DNA from 3 places in the Butyricicoccus sp. OF10-2 genome. Region 2 is predicted to be linked to each of the others. Evidence: predicted binding sites of a transcription regulator. Region 2 holds the regulator's gene; each other region holds the start of a gene.
What was found. The regulator LexA, encoded in region 2, represses DNA repair genes until DNA is damaged. The targets are predictions, from matches to a motif close to CNAACANNTGTTNG.
Positions count from the first base shown of each region.

Region 1: the regulator LexA is predicted to act here: its motif matches at 1,584-1,597, upstream of iolE (myo-inosose-2 dehydratase).
Region 3: the regulator LexA is predicted to act here: its motif matches at 1,165-1,178, upstream of iolE (myo-inosose-2 dehydratase).

Region 1 covers NZ_QUMC01000033.1:21,978-24,252, reverse strand. The annotation lists gene DXB00_RS14165 (sugar ABC transporter ATP-binding protein) at 1-391, opposite strand, end outside; gene iolE (myo-inosose-2 dehydratase) at 513-1,403, opposite strand; gene DXB00_RS14155 (LacI family DNA-binding transcriptional regulator) at 1,787-2,275, shown strand, end outside.
Region 2 covers NZ_QUMC01000034.1:9,579-11,853, forward strand. The annotation lists gene DXB00_RS14275 (Asp23/Gls24 family envelope stress response protein) at 1-175, opposite strand, end outside; gene lexA (transcriptional repressor LexA) at 470-1,060, shown strand; gene recG (ATP-dependent DNA helicase RecG) at 1,786-2,275, shown strand, end outside.
Region 3 covers NZ_QUMC01000023.1:39,946-42,220, forward strand. The annotation lists gene iolE (myo-inosose-2 dehydratase) at 191-1,123, opposite strand; gene DXB00_RS11875 (NAD(P)-dependent malic enzyme) at 1,370-2,275, opposite strand, start outside.

The sequences.
Region 1 (2,275 bases), on a different contig from region 2:
GGATGCTGTCGAGCAGCTCACGCGCCTTGCGGTTCATGGTCTTCCAGTCGATCTGTCCGCCGGCCTTCGTCGGCTGACGGCCCATGAAGATATTCTCCGCAACAGTGAGGTTTTTCAGCTGGTTCAGCTCCTGAAAAATAATGCTGACACCGCGTTCTCGCTGTTCCTCGATACTGCGGGATACGATCTTCTCACCCTTGTAGATGATCTCGCCCTCGTAGTTGGTGTTGACACCGGCAAGTACCTTCATAATGGTGGACTTGCCTGCGCCGTTCTCACCGAGCAGAACGTGAACTTCGCCCGGCTTTGCGTCAAAATGAACATGATCCAGTGCCAGAACGCCTGGAAACTGCACTGTGATATCGTTCATTTCCACTAAGTATTCGCTCATCTCGCCGCCTCCCTTGTCGTTTGTTTATGATGTTTTTTCTCTCGTTGCGTTCGGTCAGCCGCAGTGTTGGAGCACCGCGGCATCCGAACAGAAGAAAAAAGAGAGAAATGAGTGAATCATATCAGATTCCGGTGGTTTTTCGGATATACTCGCGCGCCATTTTTGCGTATTCGAGCGGATTTGCCTTTGCCGGGTCCTGCTCGGCTTCAACGATGAACCAGCCCTCGTAATGCGCGTCATGCAGCGCCTTGAATACGCCCGGATAGTCTACGCAGCCGTCACCCGGAATGGTGAAGCAGCCTTCCAGAACCGCCTTGCGGAACTTGAAGCCCTCGGCATATGCCTTTTCCATCATGTCCGGACGGATGTCCTTGAGGTGAACGTGGCCGATGCGAGGACCGAATTCCTTCGCCGCCTTTACGGCGTCCTCCCCCGAGAAGGTGAAGTGACCGGTATCAAAGCAGAGGTAAACGTAGCGCGGATCGGTGTTGTCCATCAGGCGCTTGGTTTCCTCGAAGGTCTGAACCACAGTCGCCATATGGTGATGAAAGCACAGCTTGAAGCCGCGGTCAGCAGCGATCTTGCCCAGCTTGTTCAGACCGTCGGTCAGCTTGTCCCATTCTTCGTCGGTGGCAACCGGCTTGTTGTTGCCGAACATCGAGCACTCCTCTGCGAACAGGCAGCGGGTCAGTTCGCAGACGTTCACGCGGCTTGCGCCGACTGCCTCGAGGAAATCAAGCTGCTTGATGAATGCCTTTTCGTTCTCCTCGTACGGCGTGGAGCACAGGAAACTGGAGAACCACTGGGACGCGATCTTGATGCCGCGCAGGTCGAGTGCCTTGTTGAGCGCTGCCGGGTCGGTCGGGAACTTGCCGCCGACCTCGGTGCCCTGAAAGCCGGCAAGCGCTGCTTCAGAAACCATCTGCTCGAAGGTCAGCTCGCCGCCGAGCTGCGGCATATCGTCATTCGTCCAGCCAATCGGCGCAATGCCGAGTTTTACGTTATTGAACATCTTTCACGCTCTCCTCGTTTTGTGCTTTTGTTTTGATTTGTGCCTTAAGCACAATTTATTTATAGCACGATACTTTTGCACTGTCAATGACATATAAAATGCTGTATTTATTGTAAAATACGGATTGTGCAAACTTTGTGCCGTTTTGCAAGCGCGCACACTCAGATTTCCACCGATACAAAAAAGATTGTTCGAAATTTTGTGATATAGTCACAATATTTGCAGATATTTTTGTAATTTAGCAAATATATGACGCTGTTATACGATATATCTTAGTGCTTTCCACGGGTTTCAAAAATGTGTATTGTTTTTTCGTGTGCCTATGGCACAAATCGAAAAACTATGATATGATACTGTTATCAGAAGCAAAGGACGGTTGCAGCATGGCAAAACGAATAACGATCAACACGATAGCAGAACGGGCAGGCGTGTCGCGCGGCACAGTGGACCGCGTTCTCAACGGGCGTCCGCACGTCAAGCCGGAAATTGCCGAGCGTGTGCTGCGCACCATGCGCGAACTGGGCTACGCACCGCCGCGTGCGGAGCAGGCGGACGCACTCGGACTCAGCAGGTCAGCGGCTGAACTGCCGCCTTGCCGTCTGGGTGTGCTGTTGACGAGCGAAAGCGGCTATCTGCGTCAGGAGCTGCTGCGCGGCGTGCAGGACGCACAGGACTTTCTGCGCGATTTCAATGTGGAATTTCTGGTGCAGAAATGTGAAACCGAGCTGCCGGAGGAGGCGGTCGAACGGCTGGAGGTACTGGCAGGACAAGGCGTGAACGGCATTGCGGTTTGTGCGAAGGATCATGCCGCTATCGTGCACAAAATCAACGAGCTGCGCGAAAAAGGGGTCGTCTTTGTCACGATGAACACC
Region 2 (2,275 bases):
TGACCTTTACGCCGCGCGACTGGTTTTCCAGTCCGAGCAGGTGTGCCAGTCCGTCCGACATGGAGCGGATGGTCATGCCTTTGACACCGAAGCAGGAGGATGCCGCATAGCCCGCAATGCCGGCCAGCACCTCGTTGGTAATGTCGATATATCCGAGATCGGTCTTGATGGTCATATAAAAACCTCCCTGCGAGTTAAGGCAGAATGCGTCTGCCCCGCAATAATCAATACTTTTGCTGTTTATATGATATAACAAAATCATGTAAAATACAAGCAATGCGGTGACGAAACTGCGTTATTTTTCAACACGGCGGCAGAAAACCGGATAAATTAAAGAATAGTGTCGATTAACACGGAAAATTCGTGCAGGTTAATGCAAACAAATGTTTGCTTATTGCAGCGGATTGCGGTATAATAAGGATAAAATTACGAACGTATGTTCCGACGGAAACAGCGAGGAGTGCCGAAAATGAAGAAGATTTCCGCCAAACAACAGCAGATACTGGATTATATAAGCAGTTATTCCCTCGAACACGGCTATCCGCCTTCGGTGCGTGAGATTGGTGCAGAGATGGGACTGCGGTCGCCGTCCACCGTGCATGCGCACCTGAAAAAGCTGCAGGAGGCCGGTTATCTGGAGCCGAATGAGCATAAATCGCGTGCGCTGACGCCGGTCAGCGGCCCTTCCATGGTGCCGCGCGTGCCGATTCTGGGCCGCGTCACCGCCGGTATGCCGATCCTCGCGGTGGAGGAGCATATCGGCTATGTGCCGTTCGAACCGGCAGTGGGCGGCGGCGAGTATTACGCGCTGCGCATTCGCGGCGATTCGATGATCGGCGTGGGCATTATGGATGATGATCTGGTCATTATCCGGCAGGATGTGCAGGCGCGCAACGGCGACATCGTAATCGCGCTGCTCGAGGATGAGGCCACCTGCAAGACGCTCAACATCACGCCGGACGGTGTCTGGCTCATGCCGGAGAATCCGGCGTATCCGCCGATCAACGGCACCGGGTGCCAGATTTTAGGCGTGGTGAAGGCGGTTTACCGCGAGTATTAAGAGCAGCCTTTTCAGTACCGGCTGAGCGGGGGACGCGAACTGCCGCAGGCGTGTTCGCCCTAACGGGCGGGAGGTTTTTCGCTTGAAATCAAGCGGGGGATTTGCCGCGCCCGCAGCGAGGGCAAGAGGGTAGACACCTACGGTTTCTACCCTCTTACTCCCGTTTCCCTTTGTTTGTTAGTCTGGCGCAGACCAGAGAGCGGCGACCGCTTCGAAAAGGGGAACGGCAGTCGGGTTACCACAGCGTATCTTTCGCAACCTGTTCGCAGTTCACAGATAGATTGCTGCTACACAGGGTGCGGCACTGTTATGCCGCACCCAGCGTAGAGTTGCCCGTATGTGTAGCAGAAAGGTATCTGACCCTGCGAATACGCGGATACATGGACGGCTATCAGTCGTCCTGCGGAAGAAAAAATCCTCTGCCGTTCCTTTATAGTCTCAGTTCTGCAAATTTCGCTGTGCTAAGAGGAAACGGGGAGATTCATAAGAGGGGTGGAAACCTTTGGTGTCCATCCCTCTTATGCGCCCGCCGCGTAGGCGAACTCCCGCTGAACTTCAGCGAAAAACGCTCCGCCCGTTAGGGCGAACCGTCTGCGCGGTTCGTGCGCCCCGGTCAATTGGTGCAGAAAAAAGGGCGCCGCCCAGAATGGGCGAACCGCCTGCGCGGTTCGTGCGCCCCGTAAAGCGGGTGCCTTGCAAATCAAAATTCCCAAAGGAGAATCCTCATGCCATCGGTTGATGACAGCATCCAGTTCGTCAAGGGCATCGGCCCGAAAAAGGCGAAGCTGCTCGAAAAACTGCATATCCGCACGCTTCGTGACGCGCTCGAGACCTACCCGCGCGACTACGAGGATCGCACTCACATCACGCCGATTGCGGAAATCGGCATGGAGGACAAGTATGCTGTGCGCGCTGTGGTCGGCACCGAACCCAAGGTCAACCGTATCCGCAAGGGCCTGACGCTGGTCAAGTGTACGATTTACGATGAAACCGGCACGCTGAACGTCACCTACTTCAACAATCCGTATGCTGCGGCGCAGCTGCGCGTCGGACAGGAGTATGTGTTCTACGGCAAGGTGCAGGGCTATGGACGCGGCCGCACGATGGTCTCCCCGCAGTCGGAGAAGGTCGCACCGGACGCTGACCACCCGGGACGCATCGTGCCGGTCTATCCGCTGACGGCGGGACTGACCCAGCGCGATCTTGAGCGTGTAA
Region 3 (2,275 bases), on a different contig from region 2:
CGCAGCGTGCGAAATCCTCTGCCGTGGGTACGGCAAACCCCTCCACCGCCGTTCGGCGGTTCCCCTCTCCTTTCAGGGGAGGCTTCCGGTCGGTGCAAACGGTTCTTAACGACATATATCCTTTGGGGAACGCAAAAAACCGAGGGCAAATGCCCTCGGTTTCGTGTTTTATTGCGCGATATGCGAAGAATTACTTCTTCAGAACAACCTCGCCGCCCAGACCGGTGTGTGCAGTGATGTACTCACGGCCCATCTTAGCGTACTCGAACGGATTAGCCTTAGCCGGATCCTGCTCAGCCTCTACCATGATCCAGCCGGTGTAGCCAGCCTTGTCAAGCAGATCGAATACAGCGTCGAACTCTACACAGCCGTCCGGATCGCCCGGTACGGTGAATGCGCCTGCGCGAACTGCATCCAGGAAGGACCAGTGCTCAGCGCGAGCCTTCTCAACCAGCGGCATACGCATGTTCTTCAGATGAACGTGGCCAACACGGTCAGCAAACTTCTCGAGCATCTTTACCGGATCCTCGCCAGCGAAAGTGAAGTGGCCGGTATCGAAGCACAGGAATACATACTTCGGATCGGTGTTCTCCATCAGGCGGGTAGTCTCCTCAACGGTCTGGCATACGGTGCCCATGTGATGATGGAAGCAGGTGCGGATGCCGTACTTCTCCATGGACAGCTTGCCCAGCTTGTTCAGGCCGGTGGTGAAGCGATCCCACTCCTCGTCGGTCAGAACGCGCTTCTTGTCGTCCAGAACCGGGGTGTCCAGCTGGCCCTGGATAGAACCGGACTGCTCGGATACGTTGATTGCGGTAGCGCCAACGTAGGACAGGTAATCCAGCTCCTTGATGAACTCAGCCTCTACCTCTTCGTACGGCTTGTCAACCAGGAAAGAGGAGAACCACTTGGAAGCGATGGTCAGGTTGCGTGCGTCCAGCATGTGCTTGAGGACAGTCTTGTCCTCCGGATACTTGTGACCTACTTCGCAGCCGTCAAAACCAGCGAGCTTCATCTCAGAGATGCACTGCTGGAAGGTGTTCTCGTCGCCGAGATCCCACATATCATCATTGGACCAGCCGATCGGGCAGATACCCAGTCTTACTTTCTTCGGATCTAACATAGTTATTCCCTCCATAATCTTCTCTCTGCGTCTGCGCAGAACAAACGCATTTTTGTTATTCTTATTGTACCCTTATGCACTGTAAATGTCAAACGCATTTTTTCACAAAGCCGAGTTGTGCAATCCGCTGTTTTTGTCATTCCGCGAACTTGTGCGTGTGCGTGCACGCACTTTTGCGCAAAAACCGCGCGAGATTGTTCCCGCGCGGTTGATTTTGTCTTATCTGTAACTTTTCGTCTGCTGCGCTCAGATACGGGCCACACCGGAATCGCGGGCAGCCTGTGCAACGGCATCGGCTACCGAACGGATGACCTTTTTGTCGAACGCCATCGGCATGATATACTCCGCGTTCAGCTCCTCATCGGAAACGCAGGCCGCGATCGCCTTAGCCGCTGCCAGCTTCATCTCCTCATTGATGTCGCTTGCGCGAACATCGAGTGCGCCGCGGAAAATGCCCGGGAACGCAAGCACGTTGTTGATCTGGTTCGGGTAGTCCGAACGGCCGGTGCCGACAACGGCAGCGCCGCCCTTCTTTGCGTCCTCCGGCCAGATTTCGGGCACCGGATTTGCCATAGCGAATACCATCGGGTCCTTGGCCATGGTGGAGACCATCTCTGCAGTAAGCACCTGCGGAGCGGACATGCCGAAGAATACATCCGCACCCTTGACAGCATCGGCCAGCGTGCCGGTCATGTGCTCGCGGTTGGTGACCTTGGCCATCTCCTGCTGTGCCGGATTCAGGCGCTCATCGCCCTCGCAGACGATGCCGAAGCGCTCAACCATCGTGATGTGCTTGACACCGAGGAACATCAGGAACTTGGTAACGGCGATAGCAGCCGCGCCGCAGCCGTTGACAACCATCTTGATCTCATCCACCTTGCGGCCGGTCAGGCGGCAGGCGTTGAGCAGAGCCGCACCGCAGCAGACAGCCGTGCCGTGCTGGTCATCGTGGAATACCGGAATGTCGCAGACCTCTTTCAGACGGCGCTCGATCTCAAAGCAGCGCGGAGCCGCGATGTCCTCGAGGTTGATGCCGCCGAACGAGCCGGAGATCAGCTGAATGGTGCGGACGATCTCGTCCACATCCTTGGAAGCCACACAGAGCGGGAACGCGTCCACGTCAGCGAACGCCTTGAACAGCGCGCACTTGCC